Regions from separate parts of the Candidatus Villigracilis proximus genome, predicted to be linked through region 3. Evidence: riboswitches for the same ligand, from Rfam matches in the RefSeq annotation. Region 3 holds a riboswitch; each other region holds the start of a gene.
What was found. A riboswitch is a leader RNA that binds a small molecule or an ion and turns the genes downstream of it on or off. The one in region 3 is predicted to bind S-adenosylmethionine.

Region 1 (11,029 bases), on a different contig from region 3:
GTTGCCGGTGACGATGATCTCGCCGCGCTGCGGCCATGTGCTGTAAGACTCAAGCGCGTGGTTGGCATATTTATAGAACTGCAACTCATCCCACGACTCACTATATTGACTCGTAATGAAAACGCCAAGGATGGCAAGCGTGATAAAAAAAATAAGCTTGATTATTTTATTCATGAGACTCAATCAACCGACTTTGTGACCAAAGATGATGAAAAAATAACTGATGACAATCAGGTCAAGCGAAAGGAGCGGCAAACTAAAGCGCGGAAAATAAGCGGCAGGGCGTACAACGATGTAGGCAGGCAAAAGACTGAGAGCAAGCAGACCAAGGCGTAGGTCAAGTTTTTTGAAAATACCGACGCGAAGAAAAACAGATGCGAGCACGAGCATAAAACCGATCAACAAAGGAGTTGATATTAATAAAACATCCAGCGGAGATTCTGCAAATTTTTCACGCAGGTCTTTCATTGTTCCGCCAACAATAACTTTTTACCAGCCCATCAATAAAACTTTTGAAGGATGTTTGATCGGTATCAGACGCATTTAACATGTAGTCAGGGACAAATAAAAAGTACCCAAGAACGGCAAGAAAAACCGGCAAACACAAAGCGGACATATAGGCGGCAAGAAGTTTCCAGTTTGTTTTTAACCAGCCAAAGAATTGCATCCAGGCGTTCTTTAGCGTGCCCTGTATCGGCGCGGAAGAAAGCAGGATCGCAGTGAATGTAATTCCAAGATAATCGAGGCGCAGCAGGACCGTGAAAATACCCGCGATAAACATGCCAACGCGTTGATGTTTGATGGCGAAGTAATAGGTGAGTAACAGCAAAGTTGTTGAAAATGGTTCGATCAATCCAAAGCGGAAATAGAAAATATAGAGCGAGGGCAAAAAGAGCAGTGAAAGATAAAAAACCGCGGCGCTCAGTGAGACTTTATCTGTCAGGCGGAGCTCTTTCATCAATTCAATCATGAGAGCGCCGCTGAGTATGGCGCACCATGTATCAATAAATAACTGCGCCGATGCTGAATGTCCAAAGAGAATATGCAGAAGGCCAACGACATAAGGGAAGAGCACCTTATAGGCACGGGGCGGCGTGTTCGCAAGAAATATATCCAGGTTGACATAGATATTATGCGCGAAGGTTTGATATTCAAGTCCGTCTTGAAATGGCGGAAAATTGGTAACCACCCGCAGGTCGTATGTATCCAGGGCGAGGAAGAGAAACAGCAGAACAACTCCGAAGGAAAACAGGAATACCTTTCCTGAAAAATAGCGTTGATAAAGAAATTGTTCCGTCAATTTCACTGCATAGAAAACAAGAATAACTGATAACGCCAAAACATTCATGTATTGCTTTTGGATCAACAGCGTCACAAAAAACAGGGGCAGACCGGATAATGCGAGATACAGGTCAACCAGTGAAATTTTGCCGTCTTGCAACAATACGCGGATTGCGATGAATAATCCGACAAAGATCAACGAGGCGAACAAAAAGCCCAACACATTCAAAACAAAGCCAAAGGTATTCACCTGGCTTACGGGGTAATTGGCGCCATCCAGTGATGTCCATACACGCGGAGATGCAAAAAGGGATTGTGTTGAGCCATCGGGATATACAAGAAAAGGCTCCAAACGCATTTGTCCATAATGATCGAAGAGGAGCGCACCTTGAATTTTGACTTGACCAGATTCGGGGATGGAATCGTAAAGTTTGCTGTCAATGTTTTCGATCCGCTCAACAAATATGAGGGAACCGTTTTTTGCGTGCTGACATCCAGCAGTTCCGCTTGAATTTGTTTTGCGCCCTGTGTGACAAACACAAGTCTTTCATTCTGCTGTAAGTTGATGTATCCGCTTAATTCCAACTTCAGCCAGAATTGATTTTTATCAAACCCAAAGCGATTGTTAATCCATTCAACGGGAAATTCACGCAGCGCATAATATGGGCGATTAATGACTTGTGTATAACCGGGAGTTGCATAAGTGTAATAACTTCTGTCCCATTGATCGGCCAAAACTGCTTCTTCGCTGGTAAAAGCGTAAACTCCCAGACCTGTCTGCGGGAGAAAACTGAAGAAAACAAGTTTCACTACGAACAGGCTTGCAAGTGAAAAAATAAAGAGACGTTTGGAAAAGATATTCCAACCGACGGCAAATGTTAGCGGCAAGATAAATACCGCAAAAAGGAATTCAAGAGACGAGTCCCAGGGGAAACCATCGAACCACGAAGGAATGCGGGATGGGATCAGTAAAAATCCATAAGCGAGGAGTATGCCAATGATTCCGAACAGGCTATCGTTACGGCCAGACGCGCTTGTATTTCCATCCTGTACGCCTGATGGAGACGATCAAACAACAACAGGATTTCCAACCCGATCAGCCAGAGGCATATCAGTAAAGGAGCTGCCACCACGACAATATTTGCGGCTGGCGTTATCACAAAGAAAAAAGCGGATAGAAGCAGAATCACGATTAAAGGGAATGACCTTCCGATCATTCCCTTTAAAATATCCAAAATCTTTTGTTCAAGGTCGTTTTTCGTTTTAGAAAAGCCGGGATCAAAAGACCCAGCAGTCCGGCAAAAGCAGTCAACGCTGAAAAGATAAGCGTGGATGCAAGCCCCTGCTGTGCGGCAAGGAATGCAGTCATTACACCTGAAAATAAAAGCTCAGCACTTGCCAGATAAATAAATAATCCAAACCGAAAATCGTACTTACTCTGCGGCATCATTTTTCCAAAAACTTTTTTATTTCATTAATTGTTCCACGCGACTCTCACCCACCGAGTAATATTTCGCCTTCGCATGGTGGACAATGATCGCAGCGGTAGATTGCTCGGGAACGAGCTGCCCCGATGTGGCGAGACTCATACCGAGTTCGGATTCTACTGCGGGTAATAATTTAAATACCTTGAAATGATCTTCGAGTTCGGGGATAGCAGGGTAACCCCATGAGTAGCGCTTGCCCTGCTCTTCGCTCAGTCCCAACTCGCGGCGGATGTGTTCGTGCAGATAATTCGCAGTCGCCTCGGCAGTCTGGACGGCGAGTCCGTGCAGGAAGTAGGCTTCGGTGTAATCGTTGGCGGCTTGCATCTTCTCAAATTTTTCAGTAGCTTCAAGTCCCACGGTGACAACTTGCAGCGCAACCACGTCCATTTGACCTGACTCGACGGTGGCGTAGTAATCTGAAAGTGCGAGGTGATCATCATAAGGTTGGCGCGGGAAATCGAAACGTGCAATCTCCCGTAGCGGATTTGAAAGCGGATTCACGGATGAAACGGATTCGGGATCGTAAATGATTAGCGCGTCACCATCCGCTTGGCATGGGAAAATACCCATACACGGCTTGCGGTTTGAGCCAACCGTCTTTGAGTGCTTCCTTGGTCATTTTGGCGAGACGAGCATCGAAGTCTGCTTTGAGTTTTTCCCATTCAGCACCGTGGGTATTCTTAGCGCCCCATGACAGACGGTAGAGTTCATTCATATTGAGGTGTTTCAAAACCATTTCAAGCGGCATATCTTTGACAACTCGTTGACCAAGTTTGGCGGGAAGTTGAATCGGCGCAGGCACAATCGCTGACCGCTGACCACTGACCGCTGACTGCTTGACTTGCGAAGCGCGGTTCATTTCCATATCTGCATCTTTGCGGAGTTGTTCAAGCATGGCAGGCTTGCGGTTGGAGTCGATCAGCGCATCCATGGTATCTAGGCCTTCGAAGGCATCCTTACAATAGAAGACTCCCGGCTCGTAGGCGTTGCCATCTTCCGCAAAAAGGATACGGCGGCCGAAGCGACGATTAATGGCCGCGCCGCCGATCAGGATCGGGATCTTATGTCCACGACGGTGCATTTCGTTGACGATGAGCGGCATCTGCTTCGAGGTGGAAACCAGCAAAGCTGACAAGCCAATCGCGGTGGCGTTTGCTTCGACGGCTTTAGTGATGATCGTTTCCGCTGGGACCTGCTTGCCGAGGTCGATCACAGTGTATCCGTTGTTGGCGAGAATGGTTTTGACCAGATTCTTGCCGATGTCATGCACATCACCGTAAACAGTGGCGATCACAACAGTCCCTTTGGTGACACCTTCCACTTTTTCGAGATAATTCTCAAGATGGGAAACGGTCTTTTTCATCGTTTCAGCGGATTGCAAAACGAAGGGCAGGATCAATTCACCCGCGCCGAATTTGTCCCCCACTTCTTTCATGGCAGGCAGCAAGACATTGTTTAATGTATAAACCGCAATTTCATGTTTTGTAGGGGCTGGGGTTGTCCCTGCCCCATTTTCAGGTAAAGCCTCATTCCAAATGTAACCGCGATTGATAATGGTATCGATGTCCGCTTCGACGCCTTCTTTGTGACGATGAAGAATGCACCAGTGTAATCTTTGTTCAGGAGTCATGCCTGCGGTGGGATCAGCAACAGTGGATTCAGTTGAGACGGTGACCGACTCAAAATGTTGAATGAAGAGCTGCAAAGCATCTTCACGGCGATTAAAAATTAGATCTTCGCAAAGATTACGTTCTTCGCTGCCGATCTCGGCATATGGCATGACATGCGCGGCGTTGACGATTGCCATGTCCAGGCCAGCCTGCACACAGTAATACAACATGACAGAGTTCAACGGCGGGCGGGCTTGCGGAGCAAATCCAAACGAAAGATTGCTCACGCCAAGCGATGTCATCACACCCGGTAAATTTTGTTTAATAAGACGAATGCCTTCAATGGTCTCTTTGGCCGAGTCAACAAACTCAACGTCACCTGTGGCAAGTGTGAAGGTGAGATCATCGAAAACCAGATCTTCGGGTTTGAGTCCGTGGTCGTTGACGGCGATGTCATAAATACGCTGTGCCACTTCGAGTTTGCGCTGCGCGGTCTTCGCCATGCCGTCTTCGTCGATGGTCAAGGTTATGACAGCAGCATTATATTTTTTGGCGAGAGCAAAAATCTTGTCAGCTTTTTCGCGGCCAGATTCAAGATGGGTCGAGTTGATGAGACAACGTCCCGGTGCGGTTTGCAATGCAATTTCCATTACGTCCACTTCGGTGGTGTCGATCACCAAAGGCACGTCCACGCCCATGGCTAATTTTTTGATGACCTTGCGCATTTGCTCGCCTTCATCACCGCGCTCGGTGACGGCCACGGAAATATCCAGAGCATGTGCGCCGCCAGCAACCTGATCACGTGCGATCTGCAAAATGCCATCGTAATCTTCTTCGAGCAGCAGTCTCTTAAATTTGCGTGAGCCTTGCGCGTTGCATCTTTCGCCAAGCAAGGTCGGGCGGGTTACTGTCGCATGGTAATCGCTGACATTGCGGACGATAGACGCCCGACAGTGGAAGATGGTCTGCTCGGGCCGGGATACTGATTCAGCTTTTCAACGAGCAGCTTGAGGTGAGTCGGAGTCGTGCCGCAGCATCCGCCCACGACCGAGATGTTGTGCTTCGTCACAAACTCATACATGTCATTCGCAAACGGTTCAGGTTCAAGCGGATACACAGCCTGCCCATCCACATTCAATGGAAGCCCTGCATTTGGAATGCACGAAACCGGCAGCGTGGAATTTTCTCCGAGGAAGCGGATCGGCTCGCGCATGTGTTCGGGGCCGGTGGAACAATTGAGACCGATGACATCGATGCCCATGCCTTCGAGGATGGTGAGCGACGCGTTGATGTCGGTGCCGAGCAACATGCGGCCGGTCGTATCCAACGTGACCTGAGCCTGAATCGGCAAATAAACATTCGTTTCGCTGAAAGCTTTATGAATGCCCGTGATGGCGGCTTTGACTTCGAGAATGTCCTGCGAAGTTTCGATGAGCAGAAGATCCACGCCGCCTTGAATTAATCCAACGGCCTGTTCGCGGAAAATATCTATTAATTCGTCATAGGCGATATTCGATAATTCGGGATCGGTGGTGGAGGGAAGTTTGCCTGTGGGCCCCATTGAACCAGCAACAAATCGCGGCTGACCTGTCTTGGCGGCATATTCATCTGTGAGTTTGCGCGCAAGAGTTGCCGCCGCAATATTGATCTCGGCAATGCGGTCTTGCAATTTGTATTCCTGCATTGTCAAACGATTCGAGCGGAAGGTGTCTGTTTCGAGCACATCCACGCCCACTTCAAGAAACGAACGGTGGACTTTTTCCACGGCCTCAGGACGCGAGATGACGAGATAGTCATTGCATCCGTTGTATTGCTCGCCGCCGAAATCTTCAGCGGTCAGGTTTTGGTTTTGCAGGCTCGTTCCCATCGCACCGTCGAAAACAAGGACTTTCTTTTCGAGTGCGTCGAGGTAACGGCGGTTGGTGTATTTGCGATTCATTAAGTTCTCCTAATTTTCAAACTCTGTTTCGTTATTTATCCATAACATCCGAATGGAAAAACCTTTTCTGGGTACTTGAAATTGGATATTTCCTTCGCTCTCAATACTTTTGATATTTAGAACGAAGTTTTGCTCATAATTAGTTTCCATCGATGACATTGTAAAATACGCATAGTATTTGCCATCAGGTGACCATATTGGAGAATATTTCCACCAATAATCAAAACGTGTATCTAATCCCAGCAGTGTATGCAAATTTGTGATTTCCTTGTTCTTTATATCTAGCAAGTAAAGGTAATGTTTATAAGATAAAGATGACTCTATTAGCTCATATAGAACCATATTTCCATCTGGTGACCAAGAATAATAAATGGGCCACTGAAGGTAACCAATTTTTGAAATCAGGTTGACACTACTATCTTTCCAATTAAAGACATATAAATAGGTCTGTTTCTGTTCGTCGATTACTGCCATGAGGAGTTGTTTGCCATTCCGTGACCAAGAGCCACTATAATAGGAGTATGCACCTACTGGCACATAACTTATATCTCCCTTTTCCAAATTCAAGATACCTATTTGCAGTTGTTGGTCTTTATGAGTATTAAATATTTGGCCTTCTTCTTTGGTAGTAAATAAAATGCTCTTGCCGTCTGGAGACCAATTTGCATCACATCCAACACCCATTAGTTCTGTAGATTTTTTTGTAACAACGTCGTAAATAAAAAGTGAGCAAATATTATCGTTTGCGGGATTAATAACTCTCGTGTAAATTAGTTTCTTTCCATCGGGTGACCATGAGTGAGCCCAAACCCACTCCGAGTAATTGCTTGGCTTTGCGATTAATTCTGATGTTTTTTTGACAATATCAAGAATCTTCAAAGCTCGATCATAAGTGTTATATGTCAGGTATTGTTCATTAGGGTCTGTATTAAACCCTGTAGCACCACCAGTTGTTAATTGTTTGGGCTGAGATCCGTCAAATTTCATTTTGAAGATTTCCCAGCCAGCATTCTCTTGAGTATTTTTATTGGCATTCAGTCTTATATAGATAAACCTCTTTGTGATTAAATAATATGTAGATAAATCATCAGAAGATAAAACAATATTCGTCTTCTGGCTTTTTAGGTCAACCGAATAAAGTGTATTGACGTCCGAGTAAAAGATAGTGCCTTCTGGGTGAATTGGCCAGGTGTATTGGTTGGACTTGGTGTCGTCGTTGCGATTGGTGTTTGGGATGGAGCGGGAGTCAAGGTTGGAGAATCTGTTGTAGTTGATTGTCCACAGCCCGAAGAAAAGGTGATAACAATCAACAAGAGAAATCTCAAGATGCTTTGTGTAAAGTGTTTAGTCATTATTTCTTGTTCTCAAGTTTACACTTCCAATCTTTACGCATCATCCAGCGCTGTGGTTACGTAGGATTGTGTCCACACGGGGATTAATCCCCGTGCTATGCGTACGAAGCGCTACGCGCTAGTCCGCACGAGCGGACTTTGTAGGCGTAGCACGGACGTTCACGTCCGTGCGGTTTCGAGGCGTCGAAAAATCCTATCGTAATCCGCCACTCTACACCCTTCGGCAAAGTCGCCCGCCCCGCCTCGGTCATCTTTCCTTCTTCGATCATTTTACGCGCCCGCTCAATGTTCGTTTCCGTCCACAGGGATTTTTGTCTACGGGGTGTGAAACGTTTGGCATAGCGTTGATCGTCCATGCCTTTTTCAAAGCCGTCGATCCAGCCAAAGCAAATGGCTTCCTCCACCGCATCCGCATAGGGGATGGATGGTTTGCCTGTGACTTTTTTATATTGGATCAACCAGATCTCTTTGCAGGTCTTGTGATTCTTTTCCAGCCATTCGCGGAATTCTTCGCGGGTGGTGACGTAAATTGTTTCGCCGATTTCCATTTTGTTTATCTCTCCAGACCTCCGAGGTCTTTAAGACCTCGGAGGTCTCTTACATAAAAAACGCCTCTCATTTTGAGAGGCGACATGAATAAAAAGTCATCTCTCATCTATCAGACATTTGTCTGCCGAAGTTGGCACCGCTTAAACGGTTGCCGAGGTTTCAAAGGGTCGGGTCCCTCCGCCTCTCTGGATGAGTACAGTACTAAATTGTTTTAAGTTTATATCAAAGCGTGTTGGATTTGTCAATTTACTAAAGAAGGCTCCATGATCTTGATCCGTTCAGTGCCGGTATAAATGTTGAAGCGTTCCCCTCTGAGAAAACCGATGAGAGTGATCCCAAATCGTTCGGCGACTTCAACAGCCAAGGTGCTGGGTGCGGATACGGCACAGAAGATCGGCACACCGGCTACAAAACTTTTTTGCAATAATTCATAACTGGCGCGTCCGCTGACCAATACAATTTTGTCGTGAAATGGCAGTTGGTCGTTGAGCAATCCCCAGCCGATCAATTTATCCAATGCATTGTGACGTCCCACATCTTCACGGACAGCGAGTAAATTTCCGTTTAGGTCGAAGAGGGCGGCGGCGTGAAGTCCGCCTGTGGTTTCAAAGATGTCCTGAGACTGGCGAAGTTTATCTGGCAATGAGGTGATGAGCGCGGGGGTTGCGCCTGAACCAGCGGGGATGGGCGGCAGGTTGCGCTGGCTGATGTCATCCAGCATGGTGCTGCCGCATACGCCGCAGGCGCTGTTGGTGAAAAAATGCCGCTCGAGCTGATTCAGTACGGGGAGAGTATCAGCTTCCAGTTGAATCCGAAGCGAGTTGTATTCCTGCTGATTCCCGTCCACACAATAAGTCATATTTGCAACTTCCGTTTTGGTGTGGATGATTCCTTCATTGTAGAGAAATCCCGCTGCGAGTTCGTAATCATTGCCGGGGGTGCGCATGGTGATGGCGATGGTGCGTTGTTCATGCCCGGCGCGCAGTAAAATTTCCAGGGGTTCTTCGGCGGCGAGCACATCTTTTTTGCGTTGCGGCTGCCCATTTTCGATTGTCAGTATGGATTGTTTTTTCTTATTAAAGCGGGTCATGTTCACCTTCGATCTGATTTGTACCATTAAGCAACCGGAGACTGGGAATTTTTTGATTCGCCAGTCTCCGGTTTTGACTTTTTGACTTCGGTGTTTCTTACAGCGGTTCGATGTGTACCGTGCAGACTTTTAGCTCGGCGGTATGGGTGGTGGGGTCATAGCCGGAGCCCGTCAAAATGTTGATCGGGGTTTCGGCGAAGCTGAAACTGGCGAAGACCGTGCCTTTGGGAGAGCGCGGTGTGGCTTTGATCTTGATCTTGACTTCGCCGCGACGGCTTGTCATTTTTGCCCAGCCGCCATCAGTAAGACCCCATTTCTTTACATTGTCCGGGTGAACTTCGAGGTATTCTTCCGGCGCGAGATATTCAATGCCGGAGGAACGTCCGGTTTGGGTGCGGGTGTGGTAACTCTGCAGACGGCGGCCCGTGGTGAGCCAGACGGGATATTCATCGTCAATGACTTCAGCGGGGGCGCGGAAGCCGATGACTTTGAAGATCGCCTTGCCGTTGGTGAATCCATCTTCATGCAGGCGGGGTGTGCCTGGATGTCCCTTATATGGCACGGGCCATTGATATTGGCCGCCGTCGATGATGTCCCAATCAACACCGGCGTATACCGGAGAGATACTGCACAATTCGTTGAAGATCTCCTTCGGCGAATCATATTCAAAGCCGGGAATGCTCATGGCGTTGGCGAGGGAACTTAATATCCACCAATCGGGCTTTGCTTCTCCGGGTGGAGGTACTGCGGCGCGTAAACGTTGAATGCGGCGCTCTGTGTTGGTGATGGTTCCGTCTGTTTCGCCCCATGAGGTTGCGGGGAAAACCACGTCTGCCATTGCTGCAGTTTCGGTGAGGAAGATGTCGATCACAACGAGATGGTCAAGGGCTTGCAAGGCGTGTTCACTGTGTTTGCGATCGGGGTCTGAAACCACGGTATTTTCGCCGTCGATCAACATGGCGTGGATTCCATTGCCGCACATTTCGAGGGCGGTCACTTTGGTAATGCCGCGCTCAGAATCCATTTCGCGCCCGTACAATTTTTCAAACTTTTCCTTGTTCTCTGATTTGGTGACGACTTGATAGCCGGGATATTCGCTGGGCGCTGCGCCCGCGTCACCCGCGCCCTGAATGTTGTTCTGTCCGCGAAGTGGATTGATTCCGCATCCTTCGCGCCCGAGGTGGCCGGTGATCAAAGCGAGATTGCTCAAGCTTTGGACATTGTCCACACCGCAGATGTGCTCGGTGATTCCAAGTGTGTAATAGATGGAGGCTTTGTCTGCGGCTGCATACAGGATCGCAGCCTTTTCAATATCTTCGGCAGGGACGCCTGTGATCTCGGAAGCCCATTCAGGCGTGAAGTTCTTTAACGTGCTCAATATAATCTTCCACGCCAGCGGTGCGCTCGGAAACAAATTTTGATCGATCAGATTTTCACGCACGATAACATGTGCCATGCCAAGCAACAGGGCAACATCTGTACCCACGCGCAGCGGCAGATACAGGTCAGCCATCTCAGCCAGCCTGATATAGCGCGGGTCGGCTACGATCAACTTTGCGCCGCGCGCGAGCGCTTTCTTCATACGCGTGGCTGCCACCGGGTGACACTCGGTCATATTGGTGCCGATACAAAAATAGACATCAGCTTTCTCAAGATCAGAAAGGGGATTGGACATTGCGCCGCGTCCCATGGTTGCCGCCAGACCGGCGACAGTGGGTGCG
Region 2 (11,029 bases), on a different contig from region 3:
AGGTAACGCCAGTCCGAGCACTTCCATCAAACAATTCATTGAGTTAGCGGTGAACATACCGGAGCAAGAGCCACAAGATGGGCAGGCGAATTTTTCCAAAATGGATAAGCGCTTCTCGTCGATCTTGCCTGCTGAAAATGCGCCAACGCCTTCAAAGACGGAGATCAGATCAATCGTTTCACCATCAGGAGTCATGCCGGCTTTCATCGCGCCGCCGGAGACAAAGATGGTCGGCACATTGACTCGCATGGCCGCCAATAACATGCCAGGCACGATCTTGTCGCAGTTCGGGATGCAGACCATGGCGTCAAATCTATGAGCTTCGATCATGGTCTCGACGCAGTCAGCAATTAGTTCGCGAGAGGGAAGCGAGTACTTCATCCCCATGTGGCCCATTGCGATTCCGTCATCCACGCCGATGGTGTTGAACTCGAATGGCACTCCGCCCGCCGCGCGGACAGCATCTTTTACCAGTTTGCCGAACTCCTGTAAATGCACATGCCCGGGGACAACATCCACATACGAATTAACAATGGCGACAAACGGCTTGTTGAAATCTTCATCCTGCAAACCCGTGGCACGCAGCAACGCGCGATGCGGGGCTTTCTCATAACCTTTTTTAACTGTATCTGAACGCATAATGCTCCTTTGATTTTAGACCATGGACGATGGACAATTGACGATGTTTGGTGGTCTGTAGTCTATTGTCTGTGATCAGTTCTTAATTGATATAAAAAGAGCCGCCCGTGGTTAGGGCGGCTCTTCGTACTTACTCAGTGATCTACTTCGTTCTCACCGCAGCCATCCTAACCGAAAATTGATCCTTAATAATAAGGACCGCAAGGACTACTACAATAAGGGAGAGGCTGAACAAAGTTGGATTCATGGGCTGTTGATTTCGTCCGATTATAGGCAGATTCGGAAATCCGTCAAGGGCAGTGATGTAGATTTCGGAAAATCAGATCGATCACATTTTGTCGTTTGGGCATCCGCATCTTGTATAAAATCAAGATCTTCCTGCTACAACTTAATATGCGGTTCGATGATCACAGCCACATTGAGAGACCAATCTACCATCTCTTCCGCGCCGATCCGCAGACACTGACTTGCATTGAGGCAGGCGTAAGCGTAGGTAAACTCCAGCACACGTGAAAAGTCGATCTTGAGTGTATCCGCAAGGATCGCAGCATTCGTCAACAACCTGTTTTCGTTGTGGACAAGTTCGGGCATCGCCGGGTTGCACAGTGTATTGGCGCAGTCGTAAGTGCGCTCACCGATCACACCTTTCGGGTCGAAGGCCAGCCAGCCGCGCGGTGACTGGCGGATATTGCGGTGGTGGATGTCACCGTGCAGTACCCGTATCTCGCGCTGGTCAGCGAGCAGCCGCCGCACGAGAGGCGCGCTCCGCACATAGATAGACTCGATCCCGGCCTGCCTGTCTGCTGCTGCTTTGTTGAACAATTCCACAAACCAGCGATCCAGAGTGAACAAACCATCATGCGGTGAATCCTGAGGGGCACTATGAATCTGTTGAATGACTTGCGCAATGACGCGCGTGGCGTTTTCGTCCTCTCCACGTTCAACCCATGTTACGAGTTCGTCACCTGCGGCATATTCCAGCAAGTGCGCGCCATCGTCATATTGCAAAAGACGCACTGCTCCATGACCATCAAAGCAACGCAACGACACCGCGCCGCGCTGCTCATCCGTCTCTGTTGCAGACAGCAGTTTGAGGATCACTGTTTCAGTATTGTATGTAACCGTGTAGATCTGACCGGTCACTGTTTGCGTGAGCAATTGCGGATTTGAAAGACCCCATGTGTTTAGATAGTAGTCCAGTTTATTGTTATACATGATGCCTTATCCTATAAAAGAGAAGTAAATCTTTCATAGATTTTTTACCTTGTTGTGCAAGGGACGTGCCCCCGTTTGCGTGGACTGTCCGCCGGGGCGTGCGTGGACTCTGCTTGGGGACAGGAAAAACTCGAAGCCAGAAAAATGCGCAGGATGCCAGCGTCTCCGTCCGCGCTTTGTTAGCCCGCTTTTCATTTTTTATTTCTTGTAATGTAATGCAACAACACCCGAACGAAACGTTTTTGATCCAACAAGATTTAATGTAAGGTTCTTGACCGATTCGAACAAGCGGGGACCTTTTCCCGCAATGATCGGGTGAACGACAAAGTGATACTCGTCGATGAGATTCCATTCTGCAACTTGCGATGCGATGTTCAGTCCACCAATGGAAATATTTTTTCCTGGCTGTTGTTTTAACTTCATAATCTCTTCTCGAAGATTTGAGTGGAGGAGCGTCGTGTTGTTCCACTCTACGCTCTTCAACGTCGTTGAAAAGACAATCTTTGGCATGGAATCGAATGTACGTGCGAATTCGTTGGTCACTTTCGTTTCCGATTGATTCACTGCGACATTGTGCCAGTATGGATACATCAAGTGATACGTGTTGCGTCCGAGAATTTCAACGCCTGAATCACGCAAGAGCCCAGTGAAGTACTCGTGCAATTCGTCGTCGACGATCCCCATTTCATGGCCGCAGTAGCCGTCTATTGTGATGTTGATGGCAAAAATAACTTTTCTCATTTGTTGTTCTTCTGACATTATTTTAATCCTTTATTAACTGAGGGAAAGAGTGCCCCCCATTCACGTGGACTGTCCGCCCGTAGACTCTGCTTGGGAGCAGAAAAATCGAAGCCAGAGAAGTTCCCGGAAATGGCGCAGAATCATACAAGTCCGCTGCACACTTTGTTGGGCGGCTCTTAATCGAACGGCTTCGATCATTGCTCAAGTTTAGCAGGAGGCACGGTGATTTTGATGCGGGAGATTTTCCATTTGTCATCGAGCTTCTCAAAGGTAGACTCAAACACACCTTGAATATTTCCTTTGTATGAGATTGTGCCTGAAATTCTTGCAACATCACGAATTGGTTTTTCTGTGCTTACAACAGTGGAGAATCTTGAGACTTGAATAAATAGACTCTGGTATCCATCAAATAGCTCATAAGTATCACCTTTTGTCAGTCCCTCAATATCAGAAAGAGAATAGACCTCCTTAAATTCAGGGGAAAAAAGAGCGTAAGCATTTGTAACATCTCTAGCAGCCATATACTTCATATAGTTATCCAAAACGGATGTTATGGCAGCTTCCTCAACTGCTGTTTTCTTAGAACTAATTATTATGTTAGTAATAACAATTGCTAAACATAAAAAAACTATTCCAGCAATAACACCAAAAATTGTCCAGATAGATATTCGTGGTTTTTTTGTTTGCGTGAGACCAGTATCTATTTGAGTAACTGAAGCAGAATTCTCAGGATTTTGTTCTTGTATGGATTGTTTAGGGTCGTCAACCATGCAAATAACTCCTATTGGTATTCAACGAGCGGAGAGAATGTAGCCGCCCAACGGTTTGCGTTACCTGCGCTGGGGCGGGCGGCGGGACGCCGTCCGACTGGAAAAATGCTGAGGCGTAGAAAAAGGCTTGGAATCGCGCCAGACTCCCCAGCGTCGGGTGCACGCTGGGTTATAGCCCGCTCCCAAACGACGGGCGACTGCTCTACTTGCTGCCACCGAACATGAAATTAATCCGCTCACTTCCCTGAGGTTTCATGATTATTTTCAGAATTTGCCTCAGTATATCAAACAGCACAAGGATCACATATCCAAATAATATACCTGTGTAAAGCGCCATGACAAGCCACCAGAGCCCTGATAATTCTTTTCCACCAATGACCTGGCGTTGATATAGCCAATACGGGAATAACAAATATGTACCACACGCCACGACTAATAACATTCGAGCTAGTACAAGCTCAATACTAAAACTTTGCCCTGTTGTGAGCCCGCTCAACAGCGATAGGACGGCGAGAAACACTCCAAATCCATATGTGCATACCAGCCATGAAACGTTGTTGAACATCGAAAGAACATCTTGCATAGGTAGTAAATCCGACTGAGGTGATTGGGTGAATTGAGACATGAAATACCTTCTCTTGGATCTGGCAGTGTGCTTGCATTGCGTGTAAGCCTAGAACACATCTGGCTCTCTGAGCATGAACTGAAGTTATCCGAGCGATCCTGGTGGTGCGGGCTAACGGTTTGCGTTACCCGCGCTGGGGTGGGGACGGCAAAGCCGTCCAACTGGAAAAATGATAAGGCGTAGAAAACTGCTTGAGATTTGCGCAGAATCCCCAGCGTCAGGGCAAGCTTTGTTAGGCGCGTTCACGGAACGCATATAAAGTAAGGCGGAAATACCTATTTTTCAGCCTTCCATAATATTTGGTTGATATGCCCGTCTTGCGACTTTATATTCTCATATGACCTTTGCATGACTTGTTCGAGGATTGGCAACTCCACATCGCCAAGATGCTTGATATAAACACAGTACCCAGTAGTAGTATGTCTACCTAACTTAGCCAGCAATTCAGAGTAGCGTACCGTGCCGTCCATCAGGTAGACGGTTATCTTACCTTTTCTTGGATAAAAGCCAATGACAAAACTGTCGCCTTCACGCCCACTGTCGTATTTGTAATGATAGGAGTCAAATCCAATCGTGCCTACATTCCATAATTTAGGCTTACTTCCACTAATCCCCTGCATGATTTCAACAAGCACTTTGCTATCTTTTAAGGTTTGCTTATCAAGTGAAGCAATAAACTCTTTAACCGAAGTGGTGTTTTGCGTAGACTTGCTTATAGATGAAATGATTGTTTTTGTCATGGGTATTCTCCTTCATGAAATTGTAGAACTTATGTTCTGTATCGTCAAGAAGGAAATAAACAAGATTCTGAGCCTGCGAAGCGCCTAACTATGTTTTACACGGCGGCGTTCTGTATAACACTTTATATACACCATCATAAAATATTTTTTCTTCGTCATTATACTGTCCCTCATGTAAATCCCCCATATCAAAGCCCTTGACCAATCCCCTGCCCTCGCATAGAATACCGCCCAATGAACAACTTTTATTTCGGCACTATGATGACCATGACCACTACCTCCGGTACATTCCGTGAGGCAATTGTGCTTGGTCAAAAGTAACCGAACAAAACGGATACTCAGAACGCACAACGCCTCACGGAAACGTGGGGCGTTTTTGTTATCACAAAGGAGAAGAACATCATGCCGGAAAATAAAACACTTGTAATGAAATTCGGAGGGACATCTGTCGGGTCGGCGGATGCGCTGACGAAGGCGGCTCAGATCGTAAAGGATGCCCGCGCAGACTATGCACGGGTGGTAGTCATCACTTCCGCGATGTCTGGTGTCACCAACTTATTATTGGACTCTGCCGCATCCGCTTCGCAAGGGAAAACTGATTCGCTTCCGAGTGCAGAATCCACGCTGAGAGAAAAACACTTCGCCGCCGCAGATGCGCTCATCAAAGATGAAACACTGCGCGCAGAAACCAAACACGAGATCGACAGTCTGATCCACTCCTTTGTGGAATTATGCAAAGCGATCGCCATTCTCGGCGAAGCCAGTCCGCGTGCCATGGACGCAGCAGCCTCCATCGGCGAGCGGATGAGCGTCCGCTTGCTGGGCGCAGTGATTGAAAGCGCAGGCGTCAGCGCAAAAGCCATCGAGTCGACAGAGTTCGTCGTCACGAATGCCCACTTCCAAAATGCACATCCTGATTTCAAAGCCACAACTGAAAAGACAAGACAGTTATTAAATCCGCTGCTTGATCAGGGCATTGTCCCTGTCACCACAGGCTTCATCGGCGCAACCCCTACAGGCGCGATCACCACCCTCGGGCGCGGCGGCAGTGACTACTCTGCGGCGATCATCGGCGCAGTCCTGCCTGCTGACGATGTCTGGATCTGGACAGATGTAGACGGCATCATGACCACCGATCCGCGCATTGTGAAAGATGCCAAAACATTATCTGAGATCACTTACAGCGAAGTGGCAGAACTGGCCTATTACGGCGCAAAAGTGCTGCACCCCAAAACGATCCGCCCGGTGGTGGATGCCGGCATCGGACTTCGCATTTGCAATACCTTCAACCCGTCACATCCCGGCACACGCCTGATCGCAAACATCCCATCCGACCTGCAGCCTCGCGATGGACAGATCGTCAAAGCGGTGACAGCCATCCGCAATCAAAGATTAGTAACCATCGAAGGGCGTGGTATGCTGGGCGTGCCCGGCGTGGCAGCCCGCGCATTTGGCGCAGTGGCATCCACAAAAACCAGTGTGCCATTAATTACACAGGCTTCCTCGGAACAGTCCATTTGTTTTGCAGTGCCCTCTGAATCAGCCGATTCGGTCATCAACGCATTACAAGTCACATTTGCAAGCGAGATCGAAGACGAAGATATTGACCGCGTCTGGATGACCGAAGATGTTTCGATCATCACTGTTGTCGGCGTGGGAATGCGTCACACCCCCGGCGTGGCAGGACAGGTCTTTACGCAGCTTGGGAACAACAAAGCCAACGTCCTTGCCATCGCACAAGGCTCATCAGAAGTATCCATCAGTATGGTCGTTGCCGCCGCAGATACAGAACTGGCGGTAAGGTCATTGCATGATTTGATAGCAGGAAAGTAAATAAGTAAACAGGGAAACAAGTAAATAGCGCATCACATGTCTACTTGTTTACCTGTCTACAACCAACCAAACAAAAACCATTAAGGAGTCCCATGTCTCAATCTCAAATTCCCGTAGCAATTCTCGGCGCGACAGGTTCTGTCGGCCAGCGCTTTATTTCTTTGTTGGAAAATCATCCGTGGTTCAAGGTCGTTGCTTTGGCGGCGTCTGATCGTTCAGTCGGGCAGACGTATGCACAGGCCGCACGCTGGGTGCTGGATACGCCCATGCCGGAATATGCACGCGATATGATCGTTGTCCCTGCGAGTACGGATGCAGTGCAGGCGAAGATCGTCTTTTCGGCATTGCACACTGAAATTGCAAATGAACTCGAACCCGCCTTCGCAAAAGCCGGCGCGGCGGTCTGCTCGAATGCGTCATCCTATCGGCGCGGAGAGGATGTGCCGTTGCTGCTGCCCGAAATCAACGCGGACCATATTCAACTGGTCAAACAGCAGCGCATTAACAAAGGCTGGAGCGGATGTATCGTCACAAATCCGAATTGCACAAGCACTGGCTTAACGATTGCGCTCAAGGTTTTGGATGATGCCTTTGGCGTGAAGAAAGTATTCATGGTCTCGATGCAGGCGCTTTCTGGTGCGGGCTATCCCGGCGTGCCGTCACTCGATATTATTGACAATATCATTCCCAATGTTGGCAACGGCGGCGAAGAGGAAAAAGTGGAATGGGAACCGCGCAAGATGCTCGGCAAATTTAACGAAAACAAAATTGATCTGGCGGATATTAAATTCAGCGCGCATACCAATCGCGTGGCGGTGATCGATGGTCACACCGTATGTGCCAGCGTGGCATTGGACAATCCCGTTGAACCGGAAGTTGCGATTCAAGCCTTACGCGATTACGCCGCTCCCCTCTCAGCGAGGAATCTGCCTTCGACTCCGCAACCAGTGATCAGCGTCAGAGATGAAGCGGACAGGCCCCAGCCAAGACTCGACCGATTAACAGGAAAAGGCATGACGACAGTGGTCGGCCGCGTGAGGCGGGATCCAATCCTTGATCTTAAATTTGTTGTTCTTTCCCACAACACGATTCGCGGCGCGGCGGGTGCATCGATCTATAATGCTGAATTATTGGTCAATGAAAATCTTTTGTAATAGAGTGTTTAAAATTAACCACAAAGTCACGAAGGCACCAAGTCACAAAGTTTTTTCTCTTGGTGTCTTTGTGGTAAAGAAAACAGACTTTTCAAGAGTACCCGAATGGGTAATGGATAAATTGATCTAATTACTTGACACATTTATAAGCGCCATGATATAAACGGCGAAATTAAATATTCGCTCTTATCCAGAGAGACTGAGGGATCGGCCCTTTGAAGTCTCGGCAACCAGACAATCGTTATGGTGCCAAATCCGACAAATAAGAATGACGGAAAAAAGTCATTCATATCTGGAAGATGAGAGGACGGTATAGACGTATACCTCTTCTTGTACTTTCAGAAGAGGTTATTTTTTTTAAGTGTTTACGTAGACACAAAAAACATCTCTTCTGAAAGGGCGGGTAAACATTATTCAAGAGGAGATATCTTAACATGACCACACTCAAAGATCGTAAATTAGGTTTTGCCACCCGTCAGTTACACGCGGGCTACTCACCAGATGCCACCACTGGCAGCCGCGCCGTGCCGTTGTATCAGACAACGAGCTATCAATTCAAGAGCACCGAACACGCTGCGAATTTGTTCGCGCTCAAAGAGCTGGGAAATATTTACACCCGCTTGATGAACCCGACCACCGATGTGCTTGAACAGCGCATCGCAGCACTCGAAGGCGGCGTTGCAGCATTGGCCGCAAGCTCGGGTCATGCCGCGCAGGCACAGGCAATTTTCACTTTGTGCAGCGCCGGTGACCATATCGTTTCATCATCCCGCTTGTATGGCGGCACATATAATCAGTTTGCTTATTCACTTCCCAAACTTGGAATCGAAGTTACATTCGTTGACCCGAGTGACCCGAAGAATTTTGAAGCGGCCATCAGACCCAACACCAAGATCATTTATGGCGAGACTCTCGGCAACCCTGATATTTCAGTCTTCCCTTTTGAAGAAGTATCCGAGATCGCGAACAAACATAAACTGATCCTGTTCATTGACAATACCTTTGCCACTCCGTATCTCTTCCGCCCGTTCGAATGGGGCGCGCATGTTATCACCCACTCGACCACCAAATTCATCACCGGTAATGGAACTTCCATCGGCGGTATCATTGTGGACGGCGGCAATTACGATTGGAGCAATGGCAAGTTCGAAAACTTCAATACCCCCGATCCTTCATATCACGGCCTGGTCTACTCCTCCATCGCCGCGGCCGGACTTCCCCCGTTTGCGATCAAGGCGCGTGTGCAAGTTCTGCGTGACATCGGCGCCTGCCAGTCACCTTTCAACGCATGGCAGACTTTGCTTGGGCTTGAAACCCTCAACCTGCGCATTGACCGTCACGTGCAGAACACGCAAGCCGTTGCCGAATATCTTGAGAAGCACCCGAAAGTCAGCTGGGTCAAATATCCCGGCCTCAAGAGTCACCCCGATTATGCCCGCGCCAAGAAATACTTACCCAAGGGCGCAGGTGCAATTCTTGGTTTCGGTATCAAAGGCGGCGCAGAAGCAGGCCGCAAGTTCATTGAAAGCCTGCAGCTCTTTAGCCACCTCGCCAACGTAGGTGATGCGCGCAGTCTCGCCATTCACCCAGCCACCACCACCCACAGCCAACTGACCGAAGAACAGCAGGTCACGGCCGGCGTCAGCCCCGATTTCGTCCGCTTGAGCATTGGTCTCGAAGACTTCGAAGACATCAAGTGGGATCTGGATCAAGCGCTCAACGCGTAATGATGAATGCAGATTGATGAATGATGAATAAATCTCTTGCATAGGCCTCGTACTTAGTTTTGCAGGCTTATGCAAGAGAACCTCAAAAGACAGGAAAGCAGCCCCACAAAAAGGCTGCAAGAGCCGGGAAAAAACAAAAAAAGAGAATGAAGAATTAATTTGGGCCCTCGGGGCCCCTGTAAAAACCACCAAGAAAAACCGCTCCGCCTAACATTCATCATTCCGCATTCAACATTCATCATTTGAAAACCCCATGCCCGTAAAAGTTCCCTCCACCCTTCCCGCACGTGCCATTCTTGAAAACGAAAATGTTTTCATCATGGATGAAGAACGCGCACAAGAACAGGATATCCGCCCATTGCAAGTGGCGATCCTGAATCTTATGCCAACCAAGATCGCAACTGAAACGCAAATTTTGCGCCTGCTTTCAAACTCCGCGCTGCAAGTGGAGATCACCCTGCTGCACACCGCCACACACGAATCAAAGAATACCGACGCCGAACATTTACTTAATCATTACGTTACCTTTGATGAAATAAAAGATAAAAAATTTGACGGCCTGATCATCACCGGCGCACCCGTTGAGCAATTGCCATTTAAAGAAGTGGATTATTGGGATGAACTGACGCACATATTGGATTGGTCTGAAACGAATGTTGAATCCAATTTCTATATTTGCTGGGGAGCGCAAGCCGCGCTTTACCATAAATACGGCATCCCGAAATATGACCTGCCCCACAAGATGTTCGGCGTCTACGAGCACCGCATCCTTTCCTCGACCGAAAACCTGCTTCGGGGATTCGATGACATTTTCCTCGCCCCCCACTCCCGCCACACCGAGATCCGCCGCGAAGATGTGGAGAAGGTCAACGAGATTCAAATGCTCGCCGAATCAGATGAAGCCGGCGTGTACATTGTCGGCTCCAAAGATGGACGTCACCTCTTCATCACCGGCCACTCCGAATATGACCCGCTGACTCTCAAAGCCGAATACGACCGCGACATCAACAAGGGACTCCCGATCCACGTCCCGCAAAATTATTATCCCAACAACGACCCAAGCAAAGTGCCCAACGTCCGCTGGCGTGGACATGCAAATCTTTTATACGCAAACTGGTTGAACTACTACGTTTACCAAGCCACAGCCTTTGACCCGAACGATATTCCCAGGCCCATTTCAAAGAGATAAAAGCACAGGAGACATAGGGATATGTCTCCTGTTTTTATACAAGGAACTTTATTATGCCCACACCTCATAAATTTGGCTTCACCACCCGTCAACTGCACGAAGGCTACACCGCAGACCCCGCCACCGGAAGCCAGGCAGTTCCCATTTATCAAACATCCGCCTACGACCTGCAAAGCACGGAACGCGCCGCGCGTCTCTTCGCGCTTCAGGAAGCAGGCAACATCTACACGCGCATCTCCAACCCGACGACAAATGTCTTCGAGAAACGCATGGCCAGTTTAGAGGGCGGAGTGGGCGCGCTGGAAGTCGGTTCAGGTCACGCAGCACAGGCGACAGCCATCCTCACGATTTGCAATGCGGGTGATCACATCGTATCCACATCCACTTTATATGGCG
Region 3 (11,029 bases):
GACATCCGAGAGGCCATTTTCCGTTAGATTAGTATCGTTGCTTACCGAGGTTGTTAGCGTAGAGGTTGAATGCCACGTAGCGTCCATCTGCTGAAATGGATTGGGTAATAGGAAATGTTATTTCCCTGATTTCCAGTTGAATCTCTAATGAACGTAGTAGGTTATACCCCGCAAGAGATCATGTACAAAGCCATCTCTTACATCGTTGGTGTCTTCATGTCAACCGTTGCTCGCATAAGAGTAAAGCAACATAGCGGCCATTAGCGGAGATAGCAAGATCATATTCTCCTGCGTCGTCATTACCTTGTGTTCCACTTGAACTAATTGAAACTCGAGTCGTGGTTCCGGTTAAATTATCGTAAACAAAGATGTCATCTACAAATTTGTGTCACCATTTACCAAATTACTAGCTTTTGAGAGAAATGCTATATAACGTCCGTCGGATGAAATAGAAGGAAATAGAAGAGTCGCTGTTTCCTTCTACGCCCTGAGTTAACTGAACCCGTGTGGTGCTTCCAGTTGTAAATCTCGTACAAAATATCTTCCCATCCTTTTGGTCTCCATCCACAAGGTTGTTAGCGATTGATCTGATAAATGAAACATACCGCCCATTAAAGAAATCCACAAGGATGCAGGCCAGCAATAAGTGTTTGTTCTCTTTTTGAGTTGACTGATACACGAACAGTAGTTTTGGCCACAAGATCGTGTACGAAAATATCGCTTCTGTTGTTTGTGTCGCCGATTACGAGATTGTTGTATCTGATTGGAATGCTATGTAGCGTCCATCTATTGAAATAGATGGATGAGGAATTCCCTTCCTTGAACGCCACTTGAACTGGACTGAAACAAGGAGGTATTCCTGTGGCAAGGTCATGTACGAAAACATCTGAAGCCAACTTTTGATCGTTACTTATTAAACTCCAAGCATAAGAGTAAAATGTTACATAGCGCGTCCATCTAGAGAAATGGCAGGGAGAACAGAGTCCGCTATTTTTTTGGGTGCCATTTGTGCTTAAGATATCATTGTTGTGTTGCCAGCAGTACCAAGACAGAAGTAACTAGGATGAATGCGAAGAGAAACGTTATTACCGTGGCTGAAAACTTACGAATAAATTTACTTTAGTCTCCCTGGTTTGGATGATTTTATGTATTTGATTTTTGAAGAATAGTAAAATTATAATGGGGTATTAAATTATTGATTTTAAGAAAAATGAGACAGCTACATCTTGATAGATGATCGTAAAAAGAGCCGCGAGACCATGGTCTCGTGGCCTCTTCTAATTACCAATTACCTAATTACTACCTTACAACCCCGCAGCCTTCTTCAAAGCAGCGGCCTTATCAGTCTTTTCCCATGGGAACTCGATATCGTCGCGGCCAAAGTGACCGTACGCGGCGGTCTTGCGATAGATCGGGCGGCGCAGGTCAAGGTCATGGATGATCGCGCCGGGGCGCAGGTCAAAGAATTCGCTGACGAGTGCAGAGATTTTCTCATCCGCAATTTTAGCGGTGCCAAAAGTCTCAACATTGACAGAGAGTGGGTGAGCCACGCCGATGGCGTACGCCACCTGCACTTCCACGCGGTCAGCCAAACCAGCGGCCACAATGTTCTTGGCTACATAGCGCGCGGCATACGCAGCAGAGCGATCGACCTTTGTGGGGTCTTTCCCTGAGAACGCACCGCCGCCATGACGACCCATGCCGCCGTAGGTATCCACGATGATCTTACGGCCGGTCACACCCGCATCGCCCATTGGACCGCCGATAACAAAAGATCAACACGGTATCAATGCGCTTGGGCTTGCCCTGTGAATATTCAACAGTGACCTGACTCTTGCCATCGGGGCGCAGCCAGGGGAGTGTGCCGTCTTTGCGAAGTTCGCTTAAGCGGCGTGATAATTTATGAGCCATGTAAATTGGCATCGGCATTAAGGTCGGGGTTTCATTACAGGCAAAGCCAAACATCATACCCTGATCGCCCGCACCCACATGTTCAATGCCGGCGTCTTTCATTTCACCGCTTTTATCTTCCATCGCATGGTCAACGCCCAAAGCGATATCTGCGCTCTGGCTGGCAACGGCTGAAAGCACGGCACAAGTATTGCCGTCAAAGCCTTTGTCGCTGCTATCGTAGCCGATCTCATTCACCACTTTGCGCACGAGCTCATCAAAATTTACATACGCATTGGTTGTGATTTCGCCCAACAATGCCACGAAACCGGTTTTCACTGCGGTTTCACAAGCCACACGCGACATCGGATCCTGCTCAAGACAGGCATCCAAAACTGCGTCCGAGATCTGATCGCAGATCTTATCAGGGTGTCCTTCGGTGACCGATTCTGATGTGAACATCAAACTCGGTGAAGACATAAAAGTGTTACTCATTTGTTTCTCCTTAAGAAAATATAATTGCCCTTTCAGCGTGCGAAAGGGCAATTATGCATAATGCTATCTACCCTCTCATCTCCCAGAAATGTATCTGTCGGATTTGGCACCATATTCAACTTTCGCTGACTGGTTGTCGAGACATCGCAGGGCCGTTCCCTCCGTCTCTCTGGATAAGAGCGCCGTATTGGGGCTATTGAATTGTGTCGGGATAATACCATAAGCAGGTGGATGAGTAAAGATAAAGCACCGCATCTTACTTAACTGTTGGTTGATTCTGTTTTAATGATCACTCACGCATCTGAATCCGATCTTTGCAGAACTGCGTCCATAGTATGCGGCATCATTTTGCAAAGCGGAAGGGTCCGGCCCTGCTTCATATCCACGGTTTGAAATTCTTAACATCGAAGCATCGTCTTGAAACGACCCACCGCGGATTACGCGCATGGAGTTCAACCCTCCATTCTCCGGGCCCGTGGGATTATCCGCCGGAGACTCTGCGTAATAGTTCCCTTTATAAAAATCAGCCACCCATTCCCAAACATTGCCCGCCATATCCAACGCGCCAAATGGGCTGATCCCTGTCGCATACGTGCCAACACGCGTGGTATCCCCGACAATATTTAACGAGTTGGAATTATTCGCATTCGGCAATTCCCCGCCCCAAGGGTAGGTGTTTACACTGTCACCGCGCGCAGCACGTTCCCATTCCGCTTCGGTGGGGAGGCGGCGGCCTGCCCATTGGCAATATGCGTTCGCGTCATACCATGTGACCTGGATCACGGGGTAATCTTGAAATTCAGGATTACCATAATAATCCAGCCGATTATCTGAGGTAACGTTGGCCGGCGGTCTGCACACTCCGGCTTCAACACATAATGCATACATGCCATTGACCACTTCCACTTGATCGACCCAGAATGCGTTGATCTGAACCGAATGCGCGGGCAATTCATCGTTTTCAAGCAGCACATCCAACCCGCCCATCTTGACTGTCCCAGCCGGAACAAAGAGTTGAGTCATACCGTCGATCGGTGAAATTTTCACCGTCTCAGGGGTAGCGGTAGGGATGGGGGTGGATGTGGCGACAGGTGTCGCCGTCAATGGAACCACTGTGGCCGTGGATGTCATGATCGCCTCTGCCGTAGCCGTTGGCGCGAAAGGCGTATTCGTACTTTGACAAGCTGCGAGGAACAAGATAATAAGCGGGAGAAACGTTTTTTTCATGGATACCTTGTAAGGATATAAAATATTTTTATTGAATGGTAGCGACCTGATAGTTTGATTTTAAGACCCGGATAATTTTTTTTTTGATCGAAATGAATTGCGTATTACAAGTTGCTGGCTTAAAGTTGGGACGTTTTAGGAGACCCGCTTTTGCCTCGAAACCCACAGATCTTCGAGGATTTTATAAATTTATTCTGTATGCGCTCCGCAGTAAACATGTTCGGGGTTTTTCCGGTCAATACAAAATCTATGGCAATGGTCCCGGACTTTTTACATGACGGCAACTTGAATTAGTAGATTTGACCTCTTGCATAAGTAAAGCGCTGTAAACTACAAAATCACTAAGTTTTTTGCCCTTGAGTTTCACTGCACTGAACTGTAACGCGGTGTAAGTGTCGAGGCTTTGTGTCTTATTACCCTGCAGGTTGTGAAAAAAATAGACTTTTGCAAGAGGTCTGATGATCCCAACACCAATCTCGAAGAGATGAAATGATTGTAGATATAACGCGTGGTAGAAATATCAACCCCGAAGGGGTGACATAATGTTACGTCACATAAACAGATCATTGAACCAGATCAATTGCCTTTTGTGCCTGATCTTCAAAAAAGTTAGGATTAATTTTATCCGCTTTTTCCCATGCTTTGAGTGCGCCGCTGTAATCGCCGTTACGATATAAACCAAAGCCATACCATAGCCATGCTTCTTCAGACATATCTGTTATGCCTCTGGCGTAATCGGTTAAGACAAGCAGGTCTTCATTTCTGTTTGAGTGGAAGTATGCCAGGAACGGCCCGAATTGATAGCGGAACATACGCAAAGGCAGACCAAGCTCGCGCGCTTTGTCATAAGCCAGTGCTGCTTCTTCATAGCGGTCAAAGTAGACAAGGTTACTGCCAAGATTAAACCAGGTAAACGCGTCAGCCGAGTCTTTGCCGGCAGCGGCTTGGGATGAGTCCAATGCATTTTGCCGATTCAGGCTTGGGTCCCAGTCTGAACCGAGCAGGGTTTTTATCTCCTCTTCAAATTGAGGGAAATACATCACGATGTAGAGGTTGTTGAAGGGGCGCCATTCCTCTTCCAGTTTGGTGTAGGAAATTTTTAGATCTGCGCCGTGGTAGGAATCCTGAATGGTGAATTCCTGCGCGCCATCATCGTAGCCCGTGATCAAAAGATAATGCGCCGCCCAAAGATCATCAGTGGGGCCGAGGGCATCGTTCGGGTCGAGTGATGTGACACTTTCAACAATGACCGGATAATTCGCTGCCAGTAAACGCTTGAGTAATTCAACACTTCCGCCCACGCGATATTCAAGATTTAACCATCCCGCTTGTGTGCGGACGTAGTAACGTAATTCTTCAGGGTTTACATTACGATCGCCTGTAATGGGTTTGATGAAATTGGCGATCCCGGTTTGATTGCCTTCCCAGCCATACATGTGCAATGCCATGGAGAGCGCAGCGGGTCCGCAGTTGTTGGGCGTCTGCTGTTCATATGCCGGCGATTGGATGGAAGCCTGCGCAGGTAATGGGGCAAAAGTGGCAGTGGGTGTGATGGAAGGTGTGAGATTAACAATGGGTGTGAGGGTTGCTGTTGCGAGGGTGGTTGGTGTGGCAGGTGGCGGGGTGACGGGCAGCGCTGTGGGTACAGGACCAACAGGGTTGATCACGTTTTTTGCGTAGATCGCAAATTTTTCGATGCGCCATGATACAACTGAGTTTATATACGGTATTTGATAGAGTAAGACCGCCAGCAGGAGCAAACCCGCCAGCCCGAAAAAGGTTATTTTTATACGTTTGGACATGTGGGGAGTTTACCACGCGATTATGAAATGAAAATTAGGTAAGAAGATGCGTGTTTTGGAAGTCTGTTTTGATACGTTAAAATTGCATAAACATACCGAAAGCAGTTTTTGACTTGACGCTCTTCTCTCTCGCTATTATCATAAAAATTATTGGAGAATTTATCAGTTATGACTCTTGATTCTGAAGCACTGCGCACTGCCATGCGTGCCTGGTCTGCGGGTGTGACCGTTGTGACGGCTGTCCATGAAGGAAATACACACGGCATGACTGTTAACTCGTTTACATCCATTTCATTGGAGCCTGCCATTATCACCATCTCGTTGCAGGCTTCCACGCGCACGTATGAGCTTGTATCCAAATCGCGCGCGTTTGGGTTGACCATGCTTTCTGTTGAACAGACAAAAATTTCAGATATGTTTGCCGGGCGTATGCCTGAGATCGAAGACCGCTTTGCCGACCTTCCAACAGAGACGCTTGTCACTGGTTCTCCTTTGATCGTGGGCGGACTGGCCTGGCTCGACTGCCGTGTGTTGGAAACCTATGATGCGGGCATGAACATTTTATTTATCGCTCAAGTGCTTGCTGCGCGCGGAATTGGCGGTGAGCCATTGATGTATCACAATCGTAAATATTGGAAGCTGGCACAATTGGAGTAGCCCGGATTGGTCGTCATATTCGAGGAGTAATCCGGTCTGCGGGAGGGAACCATGACTGATTCACTAACAATTGGGGAGAAGAAAATTCTTTTGCGCCTGGCGCGCGAAGCCATGACGTTTGCGGTAATGGGGAATAAATTGCCGCCTTTGGATTTGAACTCTTTGTCTTTGCCCTTGCGTGAGAATGGCGCGTCCTTTGTAACACTGACCATTAACGATGAATTGCGTGGTTGTATCGGTACGCTTGAAGCGCATCAATCATTGGCTGAAGATGTGCGTGAACACGCAGTCGCTGCTGCGCTTGAAGATCCGCGCTTCCCACCCGTAGATAAAACTGAATTAAACAGGATCAGGCTTGAGGTGTCGCGTTTGACCGCTCCTCATGCGCTGGAATATTCTTCCAGTGAAGACCTGCTCAAAAAGCTGAATCCGCATGTGGATGGCGTCATCTTAAAAAGCGATCATCGCCGCGCAACATTTTTGCCGCAGGTTTGGCAGAAGATTCCCAGCCCCGAAGATTTCCTGGATCATTTGTGTGTCAAGATGGGCGCGCGGTCTGATCTGTGGCAAAAAACAAAGTTGCAGGTTTATATTTATCAGGTTGAAGAATTCCACGAATAAAGACAACAAGCGGTAAAATACGTGCATGGCTGATTTTTCTCAAGGTGATAAACCCGACGATACAATGTTTCAGGATGCGGTGGATGCACTGCGGCGTGGAGATAAACCGCGCGCCAAGGAACTTCTTACGCTTCTGCTTAAGGCGGATCAGAATAACCCGACGTATTGGGTTTGGTTAAGCGCCTCAATGGATAACGCCAAGGAGCGCATTTACTGCCTGCAAACAGCGCTCAAATTGGACCCTGAAAATGGTACGGCGAAACGGGGTTTGATCTTGCTCGGAGCTTTAACTCCTGACGAAACCGTTCAACCATTTCAAATGAACCGTCCGCGTGCGTGGGAGGAAAAACTTTTGCTTGCGAATGAAAAGCCAAAGGAAAGAGGCTTGAAGGCGCTTGCGAAAAATCCTGTCACTCGTTTGGCGGGTGTGGTTATGGTGGGGGTGGGGTTATGTGCGGCTGTGGTGTTTGGCTTTGTGTTGCCGCGCCAATCAACCATTCGCCCGACAGAGACAAATACTCCCGGGCCTTCACCCACCTATACTGCCACGCCGACTGTCTTCGGGGCCACCGCCGCACCGACAAAATCCTTTGTGGGCCCAACTCCATTGTGGATGATGCTGCCCGAAACGTATACTCCCACTGCTTTATATGTGAATACACAGCGTCCGCCTCAATCAAGAGATCAGTATCGCTCTGCAGAAATTGCCTTTAAAGAATCAGGATTGGGATGCCTATATCTCAAATATGGAATTGATCATTCCGCTTGAGCCCTGATTCTCCAGATGTATATTACCTGATCGGTGAAGCCTATCGATTTAAAGGACAGGGGACCAATGCGTTGAAAGCCTACAACAGCGCTCTGGAAGTTGATCCGAATTTTGGTGCGGCGTATCTTGGGCTGGCACGCGCACGATTAATGAATGAGCCAGGGTTTAAAGCCGAGTTTCTGTTCGATGAAGCCATCAGGCTTTGAACCGGATTTTGGCGAGATCTATATTGAGCGCGCACGTTATTTTATAAACAGGAAAGACCCTGAAGCGGCTATTGTAGATCTTGAAACGGCTGCCGATCTGATGCCCGATTCACCGGCGGTCTATATGACGTATGCGAATGCCTATATCGCGCTTGAAGATGAAAAGAAGGCACTCGAAGCGGCAGAGAAAGCCTATTCGTTGGATATTACCGCGCTGCCGGTTTATTCACTTTTGGGCGGGTTGTATATTGATAATGGAAAATATCAACAGGCGATTGAAGCGCTTGAGTTGTATGTTGTCTATGAAACAGAAGATGCGACTGCTTTTGCCATGTTGGGGCAGGCTTATTTTGAATTGAAAGACTACAAGTCTGCTGTGCGATATCTGGATCAGGCGTATACGTTGAATCCTTCTGGTCTGAGAAGATATTATGTTTATCGTGGTCTTGCTCATCTTGAGTTGGATGATATAGATCAGGCGGTTGAAGACATTGAAAAAGCCTACGAAGTGGATGAGCGTTCTTTTGAGATCAATCTGGCTTTGGTCCGCGCTTATTTTGTGCAGGAGAAGTTTGGCACAGCGTTCCTGAAAGTGGAAGCGCTCAAGTCTTTGGCTGAGACTGATGAACAAACAGCTTATGTGCTTTACTGGCGCGCATTAATCCAGGAGAAGCGTGAAGAATCAAAGGAAGCGGTTGACGATTGGCAGGAGTTACTTGCCATGGACCCGGATGTGATGACGCCTGAAATGCGCGCCGAAGCGGAGCAGCATCTTAAGGCAGTTGTGACAGCGACGAATACGCCCAAGGCGCTGACGGCAACTTCAACACCGAAGGTGAGTGGTTCTGTGACGGTGACAAAAACCCCGAAGCCAGGCGGTTCAACGCCAACACGTACGCCAACTCCCAAGCGGACGCCGACCCCAACCCCGACACGGACGCCGTAGAGGGGAATCAGGTTTAGGTAAATGGGTAAGAAGTAGATAGGTAGATAGGTAGATAAGTAGATAATAGAAAAGAGAGACTGGTTTTTGGCCGGTCTCTCTTTTTTTCTCTATCGTATATTTCAAAATCGGGATGCTGATTGCTTCGCTCGCAGAAAATGCAGTTTTTTAATCAGCGTTTTCTGCGCGCGTAGCGATCTGCGTCCTATGTAAAAACTATCGGGAGGTAGTTTTTTTACTTTTCTTTTCTGCACTCGTCACACGGACATAAGGCTCTGAGATAATGCCAGTTAAAAATTCCATAGTCGTGGCCGTCTTCCCAGACGATGGTCAAGGCGTAGGAGCCGGTTGCGACGATGTTGGATAATCTTGTCGTTGAATTATCTTCTGTGATCTGTCTGGTGAAAATATCTGCGTCGGGTTCTGATTTCATGTTTTCGTGTCCGCCGCGGCAGGAGGCGCATGGACAGGCTGCGCGTAATAATCCGAAAGGATATACGCTGGTGTGTCCGTCGTTCCAGGTGACGGTAAATTCTTTTTGCTTTTGTTGGCGCTGACGCCGGTTGGTTTTTCAGACATGTGTTCTCCGAATGTTGTGGCTGTTTTAATTTGGATGGGGATGAGCCCTGTCTTTACAAAATTATGGCGCTGGTACAACTGCAAGGAAGTCAGCGGCGGCCCAGCCAGCGCGAGTTTCGTCATACGGCGCTACGAGATACCACCAGGTGTATCCGTCTATGGTTTGTGGGCCGTCTTTGACGAGAAATACTTCTGCTTCTTCGCCGCGGAAGACGGTCTCGCCGTTCAGCCCTGCGGCAGAGCGGATGCGTAATCCTTCGCCCTCGGTGCCGGTGATCTGGACATAGGCGTTAATGCCGAGTGTGTTTGCCGCGAGTGTTGGGGTGACAAGATTGGGGTCGAAGGTGGGTACGGCGGTCACGTTGGGGGTATTTGTCGGGGCTGGGATCATGGTCAGGTCAGCGGGAGCAAACCCAACGTCAGGGGTGAAACGGGGAGAAGTCCAGCCGATGATGATGAGAGTGATCAGCAGCAGGAGGCTGGCAAATCCGATTGCGCCGAAGATCACCCAGCGATTGAGATATGATTTTATGTCCATGGTTATTGTTTGTTTTTTAATAAATGATGGGCGTCTGTTGGCATGAGAATTTTTAAAGCTCGATGCTTGATGGTCATATCCACATGATGGCCGCTGAGCGCGGGGTCGCCGTCCACTTGAACCGAGAAGGGCGCATCTGATTCAACCCGCGCTGTGCGGAATGGCAAACAGCGCGCCTGATCTGAGGTGAGGTGACGACCGGCAACGAGATCAAAGAAGTGCCGCAGGGCATCGGCTACGTTGTTGCCGCTCAGAAGCCACATGTCCATTTCGTTGTCATCGAGCAGGGCATTGGGTGAGAGCAGAGACATACCGCCGGCGTAGTGACGGATGTTGGTGGCAACAGCCACAAGATAATGACCTTCCACCAGTTGACCGTCTGTCCACACACGCAGGTCAAGGCCATGCCAGAAGGTGGCTTCCCAAACCGTGGTGGCGAAAAAATGCGGAACGGAAATATGTTTGAAGAAGCGGTGACGAGGCTCTATTTTATTAATGGCTTGCGCATCCAACCCGACACCTGCCCACAATAAAAATGGCTGGTCATTGCACATGCCTACATCCACTTGCTGCGGTTCGACATTTGCCAGTAAAGCGGCATTCTCGCGTAAAGCCCCCCAATTAAAGATACTGAAAGGTTTTTGTCCCTGTTCGAGCGCCCAGACATTGGTTGTGCCGGCGGGGAGTACGGCCAGTGCGGTTTCTGAGTCTATTAATCCGCTGGCGACCTGGCCCATGGTTCCGTCGCCGCCGATGGCGAAGACCGCATCATATTTTTCTGCTGCGGCTTGATGTGCGGTTTGTGTGGCGTGGGTGCCGCTTAAGGTTTCGGCGATCTCCATGCTCCAGCCCGCTTCTTTAAGCGGATGAATGATGCCGCGCACAAACTGTCTCACGGGGTAACGTCCGGCTGCCGGATTGTAGAGTAAAAGTCCCTTTCGCATAAAGGTGATTATACCTGAGGGGATTCGTGATGCGTGATTTGCAAAACGTAAAAAGCGTATGGGTGGGCATTTCATTTATTTCCTAATGATATAATCTTCTTCAATGGAAGAAGGAGCGCTTCTCAACAATCGTTATCAATTACTTGAAAAACTCGGCTCCGGGGGGATGGCAGATGTCTTTCGCGCTCGCGATCCTGTATTGGATCGCATTGTTGCCATTAAGGTTTTGCGAAAAGATTATTCAAGCAACCCTGATTTTCAAAGTAATTTTCGCATGGAAGCGCGTGCCGCTGCGAATCTTTCGCACCCCAACATTGTCACCGTGCATGATTTTGGATTCGCAGATAATCTGCTTTTC

Region 1: linked by a shared signal. The riboswitch ahead of IPL71_RS01795 (YdeI/OmpD-associated family protein) and the one ahead of IPL71_RS16455 (methionine adenosyltransferase) in region 3 are both predicted to bind S-adenosylmethionine.
Region 2: linked by a shared signal. The riboswitch ahead of IPL71_RS02905 (O-acetylhomoserine aminocarboxypropyltransferase/cysteine synthase family protein) and the one ahead of IPL71_RS16455 (methionine adenosyltransferase) in region 3 are both predicted to bind S-adenosylmethionine.

Annotation. Positions count from the first base shown of each region.
Region 1 is NZ_JADJUO010000001.1:337,106-348,134, reverse strand. Features, by position in the region: gene IPL71_RS01840 (hypothetical protein) at 1-174, opposite strand, end outside; gene IPL71_RS01835 (hypothetical protein) at 184-468, opposite strand; gene IPL71_RS01830 (hypothetical protein) at 452-1,633, opposite strand; gene IPL71_RS01825 (hypothetical protein) at 1,537-2,169, opposite strand; gene IPL71_RS01820 (hypothetical protein) at 2,504-2,731, opposite strand; gene IPL71_RS01815 (vitamin B12 dependent-methionine synthase activation domain-containing protein) at 2,748-3,338, opposite strand; gene IPL71_RS01810 (dihydropteroate synthase) at 3,307-5,271, opposite strand; gene IPL71_RS01805 (homocysteine S-methyltransferase family protein) at 5,283-6,317, opposite strand; gene IPL71_RS01800 (beta-propeller domain-containing protein) at 6,327-7,304, opposite strand; gene IPL71_RS01795 (YdeI/OmpD-associated family protein) at 7,765-8,217, opposite strand; SAM riboswitch class I at 8,318-8,414, opposite strand; gene fdhD (formate dehydrogenase accessory sulfurtransferase FdhD) at 8,460-9,308, opposite strand; gene IPL71_RS01785 (molybdopterin oxidoreductase family protein) at 9,406-11,029, opposite strand, start outside.
Region 2 is NZ_JADJUO010000001.1:543,940-554,968, reverse strand. Features, by position in the region: gene ilvD (dihydroxy-acid dehydratase) at 1-639, opposite strand, end outside; gene IPL71_RS02940 (aminoglycoside phosphotransferase family protein) at 1,021-1,854, opposite strand; gene IPL71_RS02935 (dihydrofolate reductase family protein) at 2,053-2,595, opposite strand; gene IPL71_RS02930 (nuclear transport factor 2 family protein) at 2,790-3,365, opposite strand; gene IPL71_RS02925 (hypothetical protein) at 3,568-3,990, opposite strand; gene IPL71_RS02920 (DUF1801 domain-containing protein) at 4,266-4,730, opposite strand; gene IPL71_RS02915 (aspartate kinase) at 5,133-6,563, shown strand; gene asd (aspartate-semialdehyde dehydrogenase) at 6,656-7,717, shown strand; SAM riboswitch class I at 7,901-8,023, shown strand; gene IPL71_RS02905 (O-acetylhomoserine aminocarboxypropyltransferase/cysteine synthase family protein) at 8,152-9,444, shown strand; gene metA (homoserine O-acetyltransferase MetA) at 9,698-10,633, shown strand; partial or broken gene IPL71_RS02895 (O-acetylhomoserine aminocarboxypropyltransferase/cysteine synthase family protein) at 10,687-11,029, shown strand, end outside.
Region 3 is NZ_JADJUO010000016.1:10,725-21,753, forward strand. Features, by position in the region: partial or broken gene IPL71_RS16455 (methionine adenosyltransferase) at 1,305-2,385, opposite strand; SAM riboswitch class I at 2,458-2,565, opposite strand; gene IPL71_RS16460 (formylglycine-generating enzyme family protein) at 2,668-3,612, opposite strand; gene IPL71_RS16465 (C39 family peptidase) at 4,176-5,414, opposite strand; gene IPL71_RS16470 (flavin reductase family protein) at 5,583-6,071, shown strand; gene amrA (AmmeMemoRadiSam system protein A) at 6,123-6,692, shown strand; gene IPL71_RS16480 (tetratricopeptide repeat protein) at 6,718-7,461, shown strand; gene IPL71_RS16485 (tetratricopeptide repeat protein) at 7,458-7,667, shown strand; gene IPL71_RS16490 (tetratricopeptide repeat protein) at 7,648-8,613, shown strand; partial or broken gene IPL71_RS16495 (gamma-butyrobetaine hydroxylase-like domain-containing protein) at 8,846-9,103, opposite strand; gene IPL71_RS16500 (hypothetical protein) at 9,040-9,189, opposite strand; gene IPL71_RS16505 (hypothetical protein) at 9,251-9,727, opposite strand; gene IPL71_RS16510 (diacylglycerol/lipid kinase family protein) at 9,730-10,671, opposite strand; gene IPL71_RS16515 (protein kinase domain-containing protein) at 10,775-11,029, shown strand, end outside.